DNA from 4 places in the Ruegeria sp. CE6 genome. Region 1 is predicted to be linked to each of the others. Evidence: riboswitches for the same ligand, from Rfam matches in the RefSeq annotation. Region 1 holds a riboswitch; each other region holds the start of a gene.
What was found. A riboswitch is a leader RNA that binds a small molecule or an ion and turns the genes downstream of it on or off. The one in region 1 is predicted to bind cobalamin.
Positions count from the first base shown of each region.

Region 1 (4,909 bases):
GGCAAGGTCATTACGTGTGGTCGTTTGCAGCACCACGCCAACGATGCCCAGCCCGGCACCGATCACGGCTGCAAACAACGCGCGGGGCAATCGCAGGTCGAATACGATCCTATGCAGCGGCGACATCTCTCCGTCCTGCAACCCGGTACCGCGCAAGATCGCGGTGAAGGTGTCGGACAAAGGAATCGAGGTTGTGCCGTAGATCGTGGAAATCAGCAAAAGGGCGGTCAGAACGACCGCCCCCAGCAACAACGTCAGGCCCAGTCGGCCCATATTAGCTCTGACCCGGATGCATCGCGCGCGCCATCTTCGAGATCGCTTCGATATTTGCCGGTCCGGGCGTCAGCTCTTCGTAGCGCAATCCGATCCAGCGTTCGTTCTTGACGGCATCAGTCTGCGACATGACGGGATGTTCCTGCAGGAACTTGAAAGTGTCCTCGGCGCCATTGCCGGTCTGATAATCCAACAAAACCAGGAATTCCGGGTTCGATGCGGCAACGGCCTCCCACGAAGTGCGGCCCCAGCTCGTGTCCATGTCATGAGTGACGTTTTCACCACCGGCGGCTGTGATCATCGCATCGGGAATCGCGAATTTACCGGCGGTAAACGGAGCATCTGCAGGACCATCCAGAAGAAAAACGCGGGGCTTGGGCAGTTCAGCAGTCTTGGCTTCGATCGCTGCCAGCTGCTCTTTCCAGCCCGAGACCAGAGCTTCGGCCTTGTCTTCGACTTGCATCACCTTGCCCAAGCGCAACACATCGCCAAACAGAAGATCCATGCTGGCTTCGGGGCGATCCTTGTCCAGATGGACACAGCTTTCCGTTAGAACCAAGGTCTTGATTCCGAACGGTTCCAATGTATCTGGGGTCACATCACCACCCGGCTTCATGCCATAGTACCAACCGGCAAAGAACAGGTCGGGTTCAACCGCCACCAAGTTTTCGACTGTCGGATATTTCGGCGCAAGCTCGGGGATGTCGCCGCGCAGGGCATCAAAATCAGGGCTGGTCTTGTACCAGCCGGTGATGCCGGTCAGGCCGACGATCTTGTCCTGCAGACCCAATGCAAAGGCCATATCGGTCATGTTCATGTCATGCACAACCAGGCGCTCGGGCGCGGTATCAAAAACCAGCGGTTCGCCGCAGTTGTCTACGGTGACTTCTTGCGCAGCAGCACCGCTTGCCATGGCGGTGGCCAACGCCACGGGCCAGATGTATTTCATCTCAGTGTGTTCCTTCGACTAAGTTGAGATTGTGGTTCTTCGAATATCAAGCGCCGGGATCACGCGGCCTTCGTGGAGAAAGCAGAGGAAATCAACGCCAAAAGTTTCGCGGACTCTTTCGGGTGTCAGCACCTTGTCCACCGATCCAAACTCGATCATGCGGGTCGATTTCATCAGCGCCACGTGTGTGGCGAATTCGGGGATCATGACCAGATCGTGTACGATCATGACCACGGTGATCCCAAGCTCGGCGACCAAAGACAGCATCCGCCCTTTTGCATCAGGATCCAGATGGTTGGTCGGTTCGTCCAGAAACAGCAACGAAGGGTTCTGCGCCAAAGCGCGCGCGATATGGGCACGCTGACGTTCGCCTCCGGACAGTTGGGCCATGCGCTTGTCCGCGAGATTGGCGAGACCGGTCAGGTCTAAAATCCGGTCCAGCTCTTGCGCGTGGCCTTCGGCAGAGCGGTCCGCACGGATGGGTATTTGCCCCAGCGCAACATAATCGCGTAACGCCAAGCGTCCATCTGGCAGTTCCTGCTGACCTACCACTGCAATCATGCGCGCACGCTCTTTGGCGGAGAGCTGTTTCAGACTGCGTCCTTTGATCCGAACATCGCCAAGTGCCAGCGGCTCAGCGCCGCACAACAGATTGAGAAGCGTCGTTTTCCCCGCCCCGTTCGGGCCGGCGATGGCTAGAATGGAACCCTCGTCCAACTCGAACGAGACTCCCTGCAACAGGACATCTCCGTTAAGGGCATAATACTCAAGGTTTTCGGCAATCAGAAAGGGTGGCAACGTCATTGCGATGCCCCCTGTTCGATCCGCGGCATGCGCGAGAGGGTTTTATTGAACAACGCCTGCGGGCGATCAGTGGCATTTGTCCAGCCATCCGGGCTTTCACGATACTGCGCTGCAAACTCAGCCAGCGCCTGCACCTCATCCGTGGTCTGAATGCCACCAAAAAGGTATTGCGCCTTTCCTACGGCCTGGAACCCAACCGTTCTGGGACTATCGCAGCCTGCCATGCAAGACGACGCGCGGATCGCAAAGCCGCGAGGTAATTTCCCAGTCAACGCATCGCAAATTTCATCGAGGCGCAGCCCTTCAGTGCAGCTTTTGCAGACTAGAATGAAATGATCAGGCGTATCTGGCATGGTCCACTCCACTTGTTTCCAAGCGCATGCGGAAGCTGCCGACAATGTAAACACGCGATTGACGCGCCATCAAAGCCTCCTTCCAGGACGCCCCGCCCCGGGTTGGTTGAACATCTGATGGCAGGTCTCCTGACTTGCGGGTCCGCGCTCGGCCAACCTTCCCGATCCTGTGGACCAGTGGCTGTTTGGCCTTGCTCACCGCTTACAGTTGCGGGGGCAGTTACGGAATTGGCACCTTATGGCAAACCTCACCGTATTCCCTTTTCATCCCGCGGCAACACCACCGGGAACCATCAATCGATTGAGTGCCCGAGAACACCGGACACGTCAATGATAAAGTCGAAGGCACCCAACTCTGGTCGAGGATCGAGCGCCGCCAACCACGTGTCCGAAGCACCAACCGAATAGCTTGGGCTGCGCGCCGAATTTGTCTGGCCACGGTTGTCCATAGTTGGTGTGTTTGGAAATTAGACAATCTGAGGTAAGCTGAACAAATTTAGAGGTTTAGCTTTGTCAGCACCTTACCCCTGTTTGATCATTGCCTGGGTTTATCCAAGGAGACGGTTCTTTGACACATGTTTCGCAAAACGCATTGCCGCCGGATATTGTTGATGATGTCATTGACCACAATCTCGAGGCCGTTGCACGGTGGAAAGGCCATCGCTTAAGGGCTCAGCATGGGCGCAGTCACGGGTGTGTGGCTGCAATATTCACCGTCAGAAACGATCTACCAGAACAGTTCCGTCACGGCCTGTTTGAACAGCCCGCAGCCTATTCAGCCGCACTTCGCTTTTCCAACGGCGCGCATCTGGATGACCGGAAATCGGATGCCCACGGGATGGCGATCAAGCTTTTTGACGTGCCTGGCCCCAAGCTGATCGACGCCGAAGCACTTGCGCATCTGGGGACCACACAACTCAGCGACGAGTTCGATTTTGTATTAGTCGATCAGGATGTGTTTCCCAGCTACGTCCCCGATGAATATGAGCGATTGGGCAGGCTTGTCGCCACATTACAAGCGGTCCAGCACGCGATCAAAGGGCGACGAAAATGGAGCCTTAGGTTGATCACCAAAGGGCTGCGCGCAGGATTTCGCGCCTTCCTCACTCGTGAAGGCAAGCGTCAGTTTCGCGTCGCGAGTGATTTTGCCTCGAACTATATGCACTCGCCTTTTGAGGTCCATTTCTGGTCGACAACACCGTATCGGCTGGGCCCCGATCTAACGGTCAGATACTTGGCCCGCAGCGCGAAACCAAAAATTCCGGCACATCCGGTAGACGACCCAGATGGGATCGGGCAGTGTTTGCGGCAAGACGTGGCCGATGGAGATAATCACTTCGAGCTGTGTGTGATTGAGCCCCCGCGCCCGGCCGACGAATTCGATGTGCTAGACAATCGCATCCGGTGGGCATGCGATCCGCAACCAGATGCACCTCTTGATCCGTACCATCATACCGTCACGCCCGTGGCGGATATCACGATTCCCAAAGGTGCAGAATTTGATCCGCAGAATGGCGACGCGATGAGCTTCTCGCCCTGGCGTGTCACGGCAGATCACGAACCTTTAGGACCGATTAATGCGATCCGGCTCAGAACCTATCTGAGCCTGGCCCGCGCCCGGTTCCCGAACCGATGACCAAACGGAGATGTATTGATGCTGGACGTTGATGATCTGATCAAACTCGGATTCAAGATCTCCCCACCCGTTACGAGCTATTTAGCCGCGATCAGGCTTGCAAACGCCGCGAAGATCCACCGACCGCGGCCCTATACAATGGGCGCAGACTACACGACATGGCCCGGCGTGTTTTCCCATCGCTGGATCGGTCGGCATACGACGCCAGAAGACCTCTCACCCGTCCTGCCGTCGGAAAGCGAAGTTGCTGATCTCTTTCGCCGACGGACACAAATGGATGGCAGCCCGCTTACCTTGATGTGCCCGCAAGGATCGACACTATTGTTTATCTCGGCCGCACAATGGTTTACCGACAGTTTCCTGCGCACCTTTGGGGCGAAAGGACCGGTTGATCAGACGGATTCGAACCACGAAGTCGATCTGTGCCAAATCTACGGGCTGAACGATTTTCAGACCGACATGCTGCGCGAACGCGATCCCGATACCAATGAACTAACGCACCGGCTGGCCTTTCGTCTGGATACACAGGGCGAGATGTGGGCTCCGAAGCTGTTTCAAAAAAACCAATCCGGTGGTGTTAAGCTAGCACCCCCTTTTGATGGCAGTCTCGCCACTGGCGAGAATTGCGGAAAGCCGTTGCACGATCCCTGCAAGCTGTGGAATGCGGTGAAACGGGCGCATCCGGGTCTCAGCGATCACGCAATCGACCAGCTACTGCTCGATTTTCATGCAACCGGGCTCGATAATGGCAATGGTACGATAGGCTATATCACGATCAATACACTGATGTTGCGCGCCCATAACACCTTTGCCGATCTGTTGTGGCGCGAAAAGCGCGGCATATCAGGCTGGGACAAAGAGCGTGTGTTCCAGACCACACGCTGCACCTTGATC
Region 1 covers NZ_JBQFRR010000001.1:1,149,050-1,153,958, reverse strand. The annotation lists gene ACR0DK_RS05735 (iron ABC transporter permease) at 1-273, opposite strand, end outside; gene ACR0DK_RS05730 (ABC transporter substrate-binding protein) at 275-1,222, opposite strand; gene ACR0DK_RS05725 (ABC transporter ATP-binding protein) at 1,241-2,026, opposite strand; gene ACR0DK_RS05720 (DUF1636 family protein) at 2,023-2,379, opposite strand; cobalamin riboswitch at 2,482-2,689, opposite strand; gene ACR0DK_RS05715 (hypothetical protein) at 2,673-2,828, opposite strand; gene ACR0DK_RS05710 (catalase family protein) at 2,948-4,015, shown strand; gene ACR0DK_RS05705 (peroxidase family protein) at 4,034-4,909, shown strand, end outside.

Region 2 (4,909 bases), 1.1 Mb from region 1:
GCCGGGGTCGTTGACGATGAAGGGATAGATCACCGGCAAATCGCCGATTAACGCCTCGGGCCAACACTCGTTGCACAAGGCGACTGATTTTCCCGGCAACCATTCCAGCGTGCCATGCGCGCCGATATGGATCAGCGTATCCGCGACCAATCCTTTGCGCAGCCATAAGTAAAAGGCGACGTAGGCGTGGCGTGGTGTGCGCGACAGATCGTGATAGTCGTCATCGCGCAGTTCGGGTGTACCGCGCTCGGGCTGCAGCGCGATCAGAGCCTTTCCGCGACGCAGCGCAGTGAAGTAGAACGCGCCATTTGTGAAAGCAGGGTCGTCTTCGGGAGTGCCCCAAACCTTATTGAGATCGGTGCGGAGTGTTTCCGGCAGCGCCGCCAGCGCCACCTGATAATCCTCTAGCGGCCATGAAATCCGGGCATCAAGAAGAGTTTCAGCAATTGGCTCGGCAGGCGCGGTGTCATACCCTTCGCCTTGCAGATCGAGCAACATTGCCTCAGCCGAGGCCAGCGCATCCAGACCCACTGCATGTGCCATCTGCCAGTCTTTGCCGGGATAGGTCGATAGTACCAGCGCCGGAACCTGCTCCGCTTTGGGTTTGTCGTGAAGGTTCAGCCAGCCGGAGATGCGGTTGATGATGGCTTCGATCCGTTCGGGTTCAGCCCGATGAGCGAAGCGAGAATATTCGAGATGCGGGTCGCGTTTGCCCGGCTCTTTGAAAGATACGATGCCCGCGTTGATCCGCCCGTCCACTTCCGGAAGGACCACATGCATGGCAAGATCAGCTGGTGAAAGGCCACGTTCCGCTTCGGCCCACGCTTTGCGGCGTGAGGTGGCCAGCGCCACCTGAAAGACCGGCACCTCTGCCACATCGAGAGGTGAGGTGCCTGATGCGCCCTTGCCTGAGAATGAGGTGGCGTTGACGATCGCCGAAGGCTTCAGCGCCACAATAGTTTCGCGCAGCCAATCGGCGGCATTTGGTGCTTTGAGCGACGGGGCAAACAGGCCGACGGCCTCAAAACCCCGCGCGCGCAAGCTGCGGATCAGCGCTGCGATTGGGGCTGTGTCCGCCGAGGTCAGATAAGCACGATAGAAGGTTACGATGATACGTTTCGCATCACCGGGCAGAGCGTTTTCTGCAGGGATCACGCCGTGATCTGGGCACCAGGCACCGCATTCGGGGATGGTCTTGGCGCCCATGACCGGACCTGCATACAACCCCGCAGCCAGTGCCATCTGCGCCAGAGCGGCCTGCGCCGCGACCTCACCGCCGGTGTCGCACAGATGCGCCAGCCGCCGCAGGGTCGAGACAGGCAGGGTAGAGTAATCATCCAGCCGCGTATCCTCGCGACCGTCTGCGGGCAGTACGGCCAGTGCAATCCCTTTGGCCTGCGCCAGCGCCAGAACCTGCTGCAAGCCGTACGCCCAATAGGGCACTCCACCGATCAGACGGATCAGGATGCCCTTTGCGCCCTCCAGTGTCTGCTCGACATATGTGTCGACTGAGAGGGGATGCTTCAGCGCCGTCAGATTGGCCAGCCGCATCGTTGGCATGCGTCCTTCAGGCCCACCTCCACGATGCCAACCCGCCGCGAAAGCGCCAAGGTCACTGTCGGAAAAGGACAGCACCACCAGGTCCGCCGGGCTCTGACCCAGATCGGTCGGGGTCTCGGTTTCTTCGAGCCCATGGCTTTCGCGGAAGACGACGTGCATAAGTCTTACTCGGCAGCCTCGGTTACACCCACGAGGATATCGCGGATCTCGGCCTCTTTGATATCGTCATGCTCGGCAATGACCACAAGGCGCGAGCGACGGTCTTCGCCGGGCTCCCACGGGCGGTCATATTGGTGACGCACGCGCGCACCGACGGCCTGAACCAGTAGGCGCATGGGCTTGCCTTGAACGGCGGCATAGCCTTTGACGCGCAGGATATTCAACTCGTTGGCCAATCGTTCAATCTTGGCGACCAGATCAATCGGATCGGTTTGCTCGGGCAGTTCAACGATGATGCTTTCGAAATCGTCATGCTCGTGATCGTGATGGCCGTCGTGATGGCTGGGACGCGCGTCCATGTCATCCTCGGCCGCGGCTTCTAGACCCAGCACGACGCGGACGTCCACGGCACCCTCAGCCACTTCGACGACGGGCAGGGGGCGGGGCGCTTCGGCGGCGATGATCTCTTTCGCTTTCGCAACGCCTTCCGGGCCAGCCAGATCGGGCTTGGTCAGCAGAATGATGTCGGCGCAGGAAATCTGATCCTCGAACACCTCGGACAAGGGAGTTTCATGATCAATCGAGTCATCTGCCATGCGTTGCGCATCCACCGCCTCGACATTCGGAGCGAACCGACCAGCGGCCACGGCCTCGGCATCGGCCAGAGCAATCACGCCATCGACGGTGATTTTCGAGCGGATATCGGGCCAGTCGAACGCCTTCAGCAGCGGTTTTGGCAGGGCAAGACCGGAGGTTTCGATCAGGATGTGATCGGGGCGCGGCTCTAGTGCCATCAGGGCTTCAATGGTCGGGATGAAATCATCGGCCACGGTGCAGCAGATGCAACCATTGGCCAGTTCCATGATGTTTTCCGCCGGGCAATCAGGAATGGCGCAGGACTTCAGGATATCGCCATCGACGCCGACATCGCCGAATTCGTTGACGACCACCGCCAGACGCTTGCCCTGCGGGTTCTGCATCAGATGGCGCACCAGTGTGGTTTTGCCCGAGCCCAAAAAGCCGGTGATCACAGTGACGGGGAGTTTCTCGAGATTGCTCATTTCAGGGCTCCAATCGGGGGAATGCGGGCCGCACAGTTTTTGCGGAAATGTTCGGGACGTTCGCGCCATTTGACCAAACCGTCCTCGGTGGCGAGGTATTTGGCTGCGCCTTCGACGATGGTTTCGACATGGTCGATCTCGTTCAGATGCTCATACACGAAAGTCCAGCGATCCGGTCCTCCGCGGAGCACGATCGAGCAGCCTTCATCGCAATTCGACAGGCATTCCACAGCTTTCAAGGTAATGCCTTCGGGCAGGCCCGCCTGTTCAAGCGCCTTGTGCAGCAACGTGCCGGGGCGCTGGGCGTCATCCTCGACAGGCAGCCCGCGACGGCAGGTAGTGCAAACCAGCAGTTCGACCGGTGCGGTCTCGGTCATGTCTCTCATCCCCCCAAATCCTCTTCGTGGGGGACGGGGTTTCATGCGGGCCGATCACAGCCCCACACCGGAACACCCCGTCCGGTTTCATCTTCGGGCGTTGGCAGGTCTCCCGGCTTGCGGATGTCAGAGGAGGCCTCTGTCGGATGTCCCGCCTTCCCGGCCATACTGCCAGTGGCTTTGGGCACCCTCTCCGGTCACGGTCGCGGGGGCGGCTGCGTTTGACGGCAAAAACCGCTGACGCATTCCCTTTTCATCTGCTCTCGCAGACACCAACGAAAGGGACATGCGGCAGGGCAGGGTTGCTTGTCAAGCGAGTCGCGCCGATCCGTGAAAAAGCGGATAAAAAGCGACCTGTCGGGGTCGCTGGGCGGCATGATACTTCTGCAACGACGTGCTGGCATGGCAGCAAGATGCGAACAGGAGGATACCGCGCATGAAAGTAGGGTTTATCGGGCTGGGGAATGTAGGGGGCAAGCTATCTGGGTCGCTGCTACGAAACGGTATCGATCTGACGGTTCATGACCTGAACCCGGATCTGGTGACCGAATTCGTCGCCAAGGGTGCCAAAGCCGCCAAAAGTCCGGCGCAACTGATGCGCGATTGCGATGCTGTTATAACCTGTTTGCCTTCTCCTGCGGCCTCGGATGCGGTGATGCAGGAAATGTTGCCAGAGGTCGGCCCTGGCAAAATCTGGATGGAAATGTCGACCACTGACGAAGCCGAAGTCAAACGCCTTGGCGCAATGGTCATCGAACGAGGCGGCGCAGCGGTGGATTGCCCGGTTTCGGGCGGATGTCACCGGGCAGCGACGGGTAATATCTCGATCTTCGCAGGCTGTGATCGTGAGACTTTTGAACGTATCCTGCCATTCCTGACCACCATGGGGCGGCGCATTTTGCACACGGGCGATCTGGGCTCGGCCTCTGTTCTGAAGGTGTTGACCAATTATCTGGCTACCGCCAACCTGATCACCTGCGCCGAGGCATTGGTGACAGCCAAGGCCGCCGGCATGGACCTTGGAACCACCTATGAGGCGATCAAGATATCGTCAGGCACATCCTTCGTGCACGAGACCGAAAGTCAGGTCATCCTGAACGGCTCGCGCGATATTTCCTTCACCATGGACCTGGTGAAAAAAGATATCGGTCTGTTTCAGGAGGTCGCCGACCGTGCCGGAGTTCCCCTTGAGATAAACCCATTGATGATCAAGATTTTCGAAGATGGCATCGCGCGATATGGTGAGCGTGAACTGTCCCCGAACATCATCAGGCGGCTAGAGGACGCGACCGGACTGGAGATCCAGGCGCCAGGGTTCCCAACCGAGATGCTGGACGACGAGCCAGAAGAACCGGGTTATGAGGTGATCCCGCAGAATCGGTAGATCGATTAATCGGCAAGCATTGCGGCTGTCTGGCGACCTGGTTGGACAAAATTCTGGTGCTATTCTAAATAGGTCGACAGGAGTCCGACACCGGCACAGGCAAGAGAACAACTTATGACGAATGAGACCTTTCTCATCGTAACAACGATGAAAAACGAAGGGCCTTTCATGATCGATTGGGTGGCCTACAACCACGCAATCGGTTTTGATGACATTCTGATTTATACCAATGATTGCGCTGATGGTACCGATGCCATGGGCGAACGGTTGCAAGTGCTTGGCTGGGCTCACCACCAACGAAACAGACTGGGTCCGCGCGCCGCGCCGCAGATTCGTGCATTTTCGCTTGCGCGGAACCACCCAAGCTA
Region 2 covers NZ_JBQFRR010000001.1:64,365-69,273, reverse strand. The annotation lists gene cobN (cobaltochelatase subunit CobN) at 1-1,719, opposite strand, end outside; gene cobW (cobalamin biosynthesis protein CobW) at 1,725-2,780, opposite strand; gene ACR0DK_RS00280 (DUF1636 family protein) at 2,777-3,157, opposite strand; cobalamin riboswitch at 3,243-3,449, opposite strand; gene ACR0DK_RS00275 (NAD(P)-dependent oxidoreductase) at 3,555-4,541, shown strand; gene ACR0DK_RS00270 (glycosyltransferase family 2 protein) at 4,656-4,909, shown strand, end outside.
Region 2: it holds a riboswitch for cobalamin, as region 1 does, so the genes downstream of both, ACR0DK_RS00280 (DUF1636 family protein) here and ACR0DK_RS05720 (DUF1636 family protein) in region 1, are expected to answer to the same signal.

Region 3 (4,909 bases), 410 kb from region 1:
GAAGAAAAATGCTACAGTTGCGGCTTCAAAAAACTCACCCAGAGCGATGGCACCAGCGACGGCAACAACCATCAAAAGGTTCATATCCGGCGAAAGTCGACGCGCCGAAGACCAGGCCTTAGGGGCCACCAGCCAGACGCCAAACAAGATCGCGACCGCGAACAAAGCTGCCTCGGGCAAAGGCATCGGAACCTCACCATGTCCCGAGAACAGCCCGAGCGCACCGCCCATGCCGGTTTCGAAAATGTGCCAGCCAAAACCCGCTGCCCAAAACCCTCCGCTAAGAGTGGTGAACCGCCGCTGACGTGCAATATGCGCCGCCTGGTCCTGGGCGGCATTTCCGTCATCCCATGGTTTGGCGGTCATACCAGTACTGGCAACCAGCATCATGACATCTTCGTCAGATAACTTGGCAGCACTTTCAAGAAGTGTCATCCGACCGTTGATCACATCAAATGCAAGATGCTCTTCGCCACCTGCTTTCGGGCCGACGACACGGTTCAGGATCGCCACCTCTTCGGCGCAATCAAGGCCAGAGACCTGAAAGCTTCTACCACCTTCAGGAATTGGACCGGCGGGGGCGATGTCGCCACACCCGCCGCTACCGCATGCGTGGTGACCATGTTTGTTTTCGTGGCCATGGTCGTGGCTATGGGTATCGGATGACATGATTGGACCTCAAGAATCTCTATGGTCCTTTGTAAATAGTTCCTACAGTAACTAGAGCTTCAATACCTTTTATATTTTTTTCATCCGGGTTCTTTGCCTGCGATATTGTTAGTTCATTTCGTCTTGCGGGCCGGCCGTGTGGATGCAATCTAATTGCAGATGACGCAAAAAATTTGGAACAGATCAATGCAGAAACAGATCGCAATTACCATCACGTTAGTCTCGATTACGGCTGGTTGCTCAGCCCAGTTCACTGGGGCCAAAAGCAAAGCACTTGAACCAGGCAACGTGCCAGATTCGGTCGTAGCGCTGGCAGGGCCGGCGCAGGATTTGACCACGGCACGCCTTTTGCCAGAAGATAATTGCTTTTGGTATGAGCACAGCGGACCTGTCGAGACGACATTGGTACCATTGCGCGCGACGAATGGCGCTCCGATCTGCATTGCGCGCGACGCCTGATCGAAATGAGGGCAGCGACGTCCATGTACGCTGCCCAATATTCATGAGCGGGCTGTGACGCTATCTTCGGCAGAGTATAGGAAAGCGGTCGAGCCGGTTTTCACGTTTGGGTAGAGGTCATTGATATGAGCCATGATCATTCGCACACATCCAGAACTTGCGCGACCGCCGATGCTTCTTGGCTCAGGCGTGCCGTGAATTCTGAGATATGTGTCTCGGTCTCCAACGTATAGATAAAGGGCACGAGAGCCGAGAGCATTATTCGGCCCGGGCTCCATGCCATTCCGGAATTCCGCGTATTCGGGGTTGCGCTCGATCATTGAAGCGGTTGGTGTCCAGTGTGGCCATTCGACCTTTCGGCGGATAACATAGGTGCCGGGCTCGTAAAGATTCCCACGCGCGATCGCTACGCCATAGCGCATTGCGGTCCCGTCTTCTTCGATATGATAGAGATAGCGCGCGACGGCATCCACATGGATGTCACCTGGAACCAAACCATCATTTGCCGCGACGCGTCTTGGTAAAAAACGGTCATGAACACCCCACGGATTTGAGGTCATTGGATCGTAACCAATTGGCGTGACCTGACTGTCCCAATAGGTCTTCTGCGATGCGGTTGGCCAGGTTTTGGCGATCAATGGACTGGCCGCAGACGCCGAGAACAGCGCTGTGGTGGATTGAATGAAATGGCGCCTTGTAAGCATAGGTCTCGTCCTGGTTCACAAGTTTAACGTATTTGGATCGCACTATCGCGAATTAATCCGAATCTTAAAGCCTCTAGCAGCTAGAGCTTCAAGAGGTTTCAGGTAACGCTTGGTTTACCCTGTCGATCAAGTGACCGGTTGCGTGAATCCTGCTTCGGTCGAGTTTACATTGGAATAGGTCGCAAAGACAATTGACACAGGCGAAGCCGCCATTGTAGCGGTGAATTGTTTTCGGTTCCTGATGGCTGAAGCCAAAAGGATTAAAAGGGAATACGGTTCGGTGTTTTCAATGGCGCCAATTCCGTAACTGCCCCCGCAACTGTGAGCGGAGAGCGATGCCAAGACACCACTGGTTCGTAATGGAACCGGGAAGGTTGGCGGAGCGAGCACCCGCGAGTCAGGAGACCTGCCGTAAAGCGCCGGGCTATGCCCAGACTGAACCTGTCGGCCTTACGGTCGATTCAACCTGACAAGCCGCCGGGTGAGGCGGTAGGGAGAAAGAACATGCATATCGAACCGGGCATCGTGAATGGTGCCAAAATCGCGCTTTCCTATGTTACCGCCGCAGGTGCGGCTACTTACGCAGCGAAAGAAACGTTTTCCACATTGCGAGCGAATGGACCTGCATCTTTTGTTATGCGCTCGGTGCTCGCCACCGTTGGGGTTTTCCTTTTCTTCGAAGTCCTGCCGCATTTCCCGGTTGGTGTCTCTGAAGTCCACTTCATCCTGGGGTCGACGCTGTTTCTGCTTCTCGGTGCTGCACCCGCGGCTTTTGGATTGGCAGCTGGTCTCCTGATTCAGGGTGTGTTTTTTGCCCCGTTCGATCTTCCGCAGTACTTCATCAACCTGACCACTCTGCTGGTGCCGCTATTTGCGCTACAAGCACTGGCCAGCCGCATCATCGCACCCGGCACAGCATATGTTGACCTCAAATATAGCCAAGCTCTTGCCCTAAGTGCGACGTATCAGGGAGGAGTAGTCGCATGGGTTGGGTTCTGGGCCTTCTACGGCCAGGGTTTCGGCGCAGAAACCATGGCGTCGGTTCTGTCCTTTGGCGGCGCTTATATGCTGGTAATCGTCATTGAGCCGATTGCTGATCTGGCAGTGCTTGCGGCAGCCAAGGCAATGCGCGGTTTGAACAGTACAGGTCTGGTGACTCCGCGTTTGTACAACGCTGCGAAAGCTTGACCAAAGTTTGAAGCGGTGTCCTAAACTTGGGTTGCCGCGAAACAACCAGTAGTCGCAGGACCAAAATTTTATTGTGGCGCGTCTCTAAGGCGCGCCACATTGTCTTTAGCCGCTAGAAACCTGTACCCAACGATCAGGGTGATTTGGGTCCTGTATTCGTAGGAAAAGATACCTCGTTTCCTTCCACGATTTGATCCTGTTGGTGACATTGTCCAGAATCAAATCGCCTTCACTCGAGCGATAAACTAAAACTGCATGGCCACTGCGATTGGTGTCTAAGACAGTTGCAATAAGTAGCTTCGTAGGATCCAAGCCGTTCTGCATTAGTTCAAACTTCTTTTGCAAAGCGAAATCTTCGCAATCCCCTGACCCCTGCATTGGTAGCGTCCAGTATTCCTTTGTCCCGTATTGGTTTTGATCCGAAACGGCGCGGATCCTCCGATTGACGCGCAAGTTAATCGCTTTAACGATCTGTTTCTCCTGCGCTTCTGGCAGACCAGAAGTACGAGTATTCGCGCACGCCCACGAATAATCTTTGCAGAGTGATTTGGCGCCCGATGGCGCCTGAACCTCTCTATCTAGTTTGATCCAGGGAAGCTCAGAAGCTTGCAATGAAGCGGCGGAGACAAGGTAGCTGCATATGATACAGGCCAACGATAGATAAACTGGTAACCGTTCCGAAAGTTTTTTCTGAGCGGAAGTAGGTTTTGTCATATCTGCTTTCCCCATACTCGTTTCTCCTGGGTATCTGAAGCTACCGAGCCAAGAGAACTCTATTTCAATCTTTTATGTTCATCGACGCATTACAACAGCTTATTCAATTTAAAATGCAGAGCAGCAAAGTTCGCGAGCGCGCAGTTATTAGTCGTGATTATGTGGGTGAGCTTAATTGAGATTCTTGCAGCGGCATAGAAGAAAGCCGGCTAGTAGTCCTGGGTTAGAAACGCTTGAGGTTTGTGGCGGATTTGGATGACGCGTCAAGCTGAACATCTTTGTGCAATGAAATGGGTATCAACCGTTCGCCGAGGCGCACCCTAACAGTGTATCTGCGATTATATGTTTCATGCGGCCAGATGTAACTGGCAATTGCAGATTTCCCCTGACCAAGGTGTGCAGGTTTTGATTGGAAATTCTAAAACAATGACTTCGTCGCTACACTCAGTCCTCTGTTAACGCGCACAGCGACGGGAGCGATGAGTTGGGCAGGTTCAGTGGCCTACGAGACATATTGCGTCAGGTTTCTATGATGCGTGCAAGTTTCGTACGATCGACTTTGGAGGCATGACGCTTGTCCATAGGGATGTGCTTAATCGAAATCACATTTGGAACGTCAAAACCAAGCGCAGATTTAGTCCAATCGTCGATGTGATCCGCGGAACCTTGGACGCAAAGTGTGGGGCCTGCTTTGGTATTGATGAGCGCGCATCGATCTACGCCTGGCCATCGCTGTGCCGCGATTTCGATAGCAAAGGGGAAGAGCGTACCTGAAAAGACTTCAATTTCGGACCCGACGTGCCCCCATAACCATAAACGCCCGTCATCATCCAGCGTGCCAGCGTCACCGGTCCGATGCCATATGACACCACCTTCTGCGATTTTGTTGTTCTTTGAGTGGGTCGGGTCCAAATACCCGTCATTCACATGTGCGCCGGCGACCTGAATTTCATTGTCGCGGATGCGGAGCGTGATTTCGGGCACCGGGTATCCCACAAGTAGACCCCTTCCAACAGCCATGTCGTGGTGATCCTTCACCGTGATATCCGCGGCGTCAAGATGGGCAATCGGTTCAGCCTCAGTCGACCCGTAGACGCACACAACCGACAGACTGTGCCGGGTTCTCAACGCCTCGACAAGACTCGGAAACACCGGACCGCCGCCGGTGAACACCG
Region 3 covers NZ_JBQFRR010000001.1:738,637-743,545, reverse strand. The annotation lists gene ACR0DK_RS03645 (heavy metal translocating P-type ATPase) at 1-669, opposite strand, end outside; gene ACR0DK_RS03640 (hypothetical protein) at 856-1,128, shown strand; gene ACR0DK_RS03635 (L,D-transpeptidase) at 1,170-1,832, opposite strand; cobalamin riboswitch at 2,048-2,260, shown strand; gene ACR0DK_RS03630 (energy-coupling factor ABC transporter permease) at 2,337-3,020, shown strand; gene ACR0DK_RS03625 (transglutaminase-like cysteine peptidase) at 3,126-3,749, opposite strand; gene ACR0DK_RS03620 (AMP-binding protein) at 4,254-4,909, opposite strand, start outside.
Region 3: it holds a riboswitch for cobalamin, as region 1 does, so the genes downstream of both, ACR0DK_RS03630 (energy-coupling factor ABC transporter permease) here and ACR0DK_RS05720 (DUF1636 family protein) in region 1, are expected to answer to the same signal.

Region 4 (4,909 bases), 190 kb from region 1:
GTGGATGAAAACAAACGCATACGCCGCGTGCTGGACCGGCGCAGCCTGCTGCAGCGCCGGGCCGCAGGTACAGGGGCAGCGGCGCAGCTGATTGCTGCAAATGTTGATGTGCTGTTCATCGTCAGTTCCTGCAACGCCGATTTCAATATGCCACGATTGGAGCGGTATCTTGCGCTGGCACATCAGGCAGGCTGCTATCCGGTGGTCGTTCTGACCAAATCGGACATGTGCGATGATCCGAGCCTTTATGTAGATCAAGCCCAATCGCTCGCCCCGTTTCTGACGGTACTTGCGGTCAACGCGCTGGATCACGGCGATCTCGAACAAGTTCTGTCGTGGTGTCCGAAAGGACAAACCAGCGCCTTGATTGGATCATCCGGCGTTGGGAAAACGACGCTCGCCAACGGGATGACGGGGCAGGATCAGGCCACCGCAGGTATTCGCGAAGACGATGCGCGCGGCAGGCACACAACAACCTCACGCGCCTTGCATCGCATGCGCAATGGCGGCTGGCTGATCGATACGCCCGGCATGCGCGCGTTACGTCTGCTAGATGCGCAAGAGGGGTTGGATGAGGTGTTCTCGGACATCTCAGACCTCAGCCTGAATTGCCGCTTCTCGGATTGTCAGCACGAGACCGAGCCCGGATGTGCGGTGCAGGCGGCAATCGACTCTGGTACGCTTGATCCCGCGCGGCTGGACCGCTGGCGCAAGCTGCGGCGCGAAGACCAACACAATTCCGCTTCGGTGGCGCAGGCCCGCGCCCGCGACAAGGCGTTCGGCAAGATGGTGCGCAGCGTGATGCACGAGAAAAAATCCCGTAAAGGGCTATAACGAAGCTGGGCACCGGCCTACCGGTGCCCAGCGCTATCAGGCGATTAGCCTAGGCCAGACTGCCGCATTCCGTCTTGCGAATGCACCGATATGGCCGATCTTGGATACTCCGAATTCGCTTGGTGCAAGCAGATGGCGCCCGGCTTTGGGTCCATAGAGATCGGCAAGACGCCAGACAGCATCCGGCGGCACCATTTCATCATCTGCGAAGGTAAACAGATCGACACGTTTGCCCAAGTCTTCCCAGCGGGCGGCGGGCAGTGTCGTGCCGATCTCTGGCACATAGCTTTTGGGGGCGGTGCACCATTTGCGCCATTGCCAATAGACTTGGGCAGGCAGGTCCGATCCAAACCCGACCAACCGTCCGGGCAGGTAGCCAAGCGCCTTGACCACCAGCGGCGCGTGACCATACCAGAACAACGCCGCCAAAGCGCGATAAGGCCAAGGGTGATCCGCCAGCGTTACCAGACCCGAACAGACACAGATCATCCTGTCAATCTGATCGATATCGGGTTGGATCGGACCAAACATTCCGCCCAAGGAATGACCGATGCTCCATAGCTTGGCCTGCGGAAACCGTCGGCGCATCTCGGCCCGGGCGGCTGGAATGTCGATCAACGCCCAATCGGCCATGGTGACATTTGACCGCTTTTGCGAACCCACCAAAGAGTGACCAAAATCCCGGTAGTCATAGGTCAGGCAGGCCATGCCCTGTTCCTCGGCAAGCCATCGGGCGAAGTGCTGATAGTAATCCCTCGGCACCCCAGTCGCACCGTTTATGACGACCACCTTTTCGGGGTCGGCAACCGGACGGTAAAGCCGCGCCGACAACATTGCCGGGTCGGACGGGATCTGAAAATCCTCGGTCACAACCGCCTGCTGCGTGTCCAACATGGTGCCCTCCAATACCGACTGAACTGATCAGTTCACCCGAAGCGCCTCAAGTCAAGGTTGACGTGACTGGACCATACGTCACTTGCCTGACGCAATCTTCTTGACTCGGGCACGGCGCAGCCGCTAGCCATGTCGCGATGGTTCTCGCGCCCAATCGGGCCGGGATGAAAAGGGAACACGGTGCGGTTCTGCCCGGATAAATCCGGAAAGAACCTAGTCCGAGACTGCCCCCGCAACTGTAAGCGGAGAGCAATGCCGAGATACCACTGGCCTCGAAGGCTGGGAAGGTCGGCAAAGCGATGACCCGCAAGTCAGGAGACCTGCCATCGGATGTAGAACCGAAACTCGGGCGGGGTGTCCGGGACGGGTTTGATCGTGCTCCGCACGGACCAACCTGTACCACGCCCTCGCCCTGCGCGCGGAGGGCGCATTGATGATCTGGAAGACTAAAACGCACGAATTCGCGGCGACCGTGTGCCAACGTACTGGGGCAACCTGCCCCGCACTGGCGCAAATGGCGCGGGCTCTGACGCAGGCCATGTCCGCCACAAAACCGGTCACGAAATCTGAGTTTGAGATTGAAGGCACCATAGATCTGTCGCACTGCCCGGAAGGATGCACCGCCCGCTTTCGCGCCCAATGCGACCAGATACGTGTATTCTGCGGAACCGATCCTGAAATCGATACCGGCCGGCTGGATGACTACGCAGACATGATGTTCGGAACCGAGTACCGCAGCCTACCCGCACACCTGCTAAGGAATCCTCCTTGCGCCATGCTTGAGGCTTCGCTTCTGGTGCAGCACAACGGTGGCGAAATCTCGCCACATGTTGGTGTCTAAGCCGTCAAACGGCTTGAACACGGGCCGGTTCAACGGCCCAAAGCATCTGGGCATTTGTCTCGACTGCGCAAGGACGCACCGTACGCAATCGCTTCAATGCCGCCTCAGGCCGTTCACCGCATTCAACCATCAGACGCAGAACCACCATCCCGGATCGGCCACAGCCACCACGGCAATGCACTAGCACACGGCCACCACCTGACAACGCCTGACGTGCGGTCGCGCCAACGCGGGGCCAGCGGTCCAAAATCTCTTTGGGTGGCGTGCCAAAATCTTCGATCGGCAAATGCACCCATCTGCTGGCACGCCCCTGAATATCAGCGCCAAAATTCCGCGCACCATCCTGAATCATCTCGACCTCAGTGGTCATCGAGATCACAAGTCCCGGCTTCCAGTCTGCGATAAGATCAAGGTCTTCTGTATACGTTCCTCCACGCCCAGGCATCGAGGACAAGGCCAAGGTGCCTCCGCCAACCTGCAACGCATAAACCACCAGTTGCGACATAATCTCCCCCCAAACAAACTTCACCCAACAACATACTGGTCCAGTAAATAGAATAGAGTGGATTTTAGCCGCATACCCACGCATTCCAAAATGAAAATCGTCCCGGCCGGCTGTGGACGCGGGCGGCGGGGGCCTCTACGCTGCGGCGTAACGCGAATCCGACAGAGCAGACATGACCGAGACGCCCAGCCCCGCCTACCAGGTTCTTGCCCGCAAATACCGCCCCGAAACCTTTGCCGATCTAGTCGGTCAGGACGCCATGGTGCGCACTCTGAAAAACGCCTTCGAGGCGGACCGGATCGCGCAGGCCTTCATCATGACCGGCATCCGCGGTACCGGCAAGACGACGACCGCTCGGATCATAGCCAAGGGTATGAACTGCATCGGTCCCGATGGCAGCGGCGGCCCTACCACCGAACCCTGCGGTCAATGTGAACACTGCGTAGCCATCATGGAGGGCCGCCATGTCGATGTGATGGAGATGGACGCCGCCAGCCGCACCGGTGTCAATGACATCCGCGAGATCATCGACAGCGTCCGCTATCGCGCTGCGTCCGCGCGCTACAAGATCTATATCATCGACGAGGTTCACATGCTGTCGACCAGCGCTTTCAACGCGCTGCTCAAGACGCTGGAAGAACCCCCCGAACACGTGAAGTTCATCTTTGCCACCACCGAGATTCGCAAGGTCCCGGTGACCGTCTTGTCCCGTTGCCAGCGCTTTGATCTGCGCCGGATCGAGCCGGAGGATATGATCGGACTGCTTCGCAAAATTGCAGGTGCCGAAGGGGCACAGATTGCCGAGGATGCGTTATCGTTGATCACCCGGGCCGCCGAGGGATCGGCGCGCGATGCGACCTCACTGCTGGATCAGGCGATCTCGCACGGGGCCGGTGAAACCAGCGCGGATCAGGTGCGCGCGATGCTGGGGCTGGCCGATCGGGGCCGGGTGCTGGATCTGATGGATATGATCCTGCGCGGCGATGCTGCAGGCGCGTTGACCGAGCTGAGCGGGCAATATGCCGAAGGGGCTGATCCACTCGCCGTCTTACGCGATCTGGCTGAAATCACGCATTGGGTTTCGGTGGTCAAGATCACCCCGGATGCCGCCGAAGATCCCACCGTTTCCCCCGACGAACGCGCCCGAGGTCAACAAATGGCCGAGGCTCTGCCCATGCGAGTCCTTACACGCATGTGGCAAATGCTGCTGAAAGCGCTCGAGGAAGTTTCCGCCGCACCCAACGCAATGATGGCTGCGGAAATGGCCGTGATCCGCCTGACCCATGTGGCCGACTTGCCTAGCCCGGAGGAGCTGATCAAGCGTCTGCAAGATACGCCTCCGCCGCCCAATGGTGGCCCCGGCAAGGGAATCGGTGCGCCGGGACATGCTCCTGCCGCGCCACAGGCTGTGGCCCGATCGGCCTATGCCGCATCGGGAATCGGCGGCAACGCAGGCGGGCCAACAGCCGCGCTAGCCCAAGATGTGCAGGCAGCTCTGGCACGCTATCCAACATTTGAACATGTGGTCGAACTGATCCGAGCCAACCGGGACGTGAAGTTGTTGGTCGAGGTTGAAAACGGCGTGCGTCTGGTGTCCTACCAACCAGGCAGGATCGAGTTCGCCCCAACCGACAACGCCCCGACCGACCTGTCACAACGATTGGGCGCGTCGCTGCAGCGTTGGACAGGCAACCGGTGGGCCGTTTCTATTGTCGCTGAGGGCAACGCACCGACCATTGCCGAGGTACGGGACGCTGCAGACTTGGCCCTGAAAGCCGAGGCTGAACAGCATCCTCTGGTGCAAGCAGTGCTGACTCATTTCCCGAAAGCGCGGA
Region 4 covers NZ_JBQFRR010000001.1:962,672-967,580, forward strand. The annotation lists gene rsgA (ribosome small subunit-dependent GTPase A) at 1-834, shown strand, start outside; gene ACR0DK_RS04770 (alpha/beta hydrolase family protein) at 871-1,728, opposite strand; cobalamin riboswitch at 1,850-2,070, shown strand; gene ACR0DK_RS04775 (hypothetical protein) at 2,162-2,569, shown strand; gene ACR0DK_RS04780 (phosphatase domain-containing protein) at 2,574-3,074, opposite strand; gene ACR0DK_RS04785 (DNA polymerase III subunit gamma/tau) at 3,247-4,909, shown strand, end outside.
Region 4: it holds a riboswitch for cobalamin, as region 1 does, so the genes downstream of both, ACR0DK_RS04775 (hypothetical protein) here and ACR0DK_RS05720 (DUF1636 family protein) in region 1, are expected to answer to the same signal.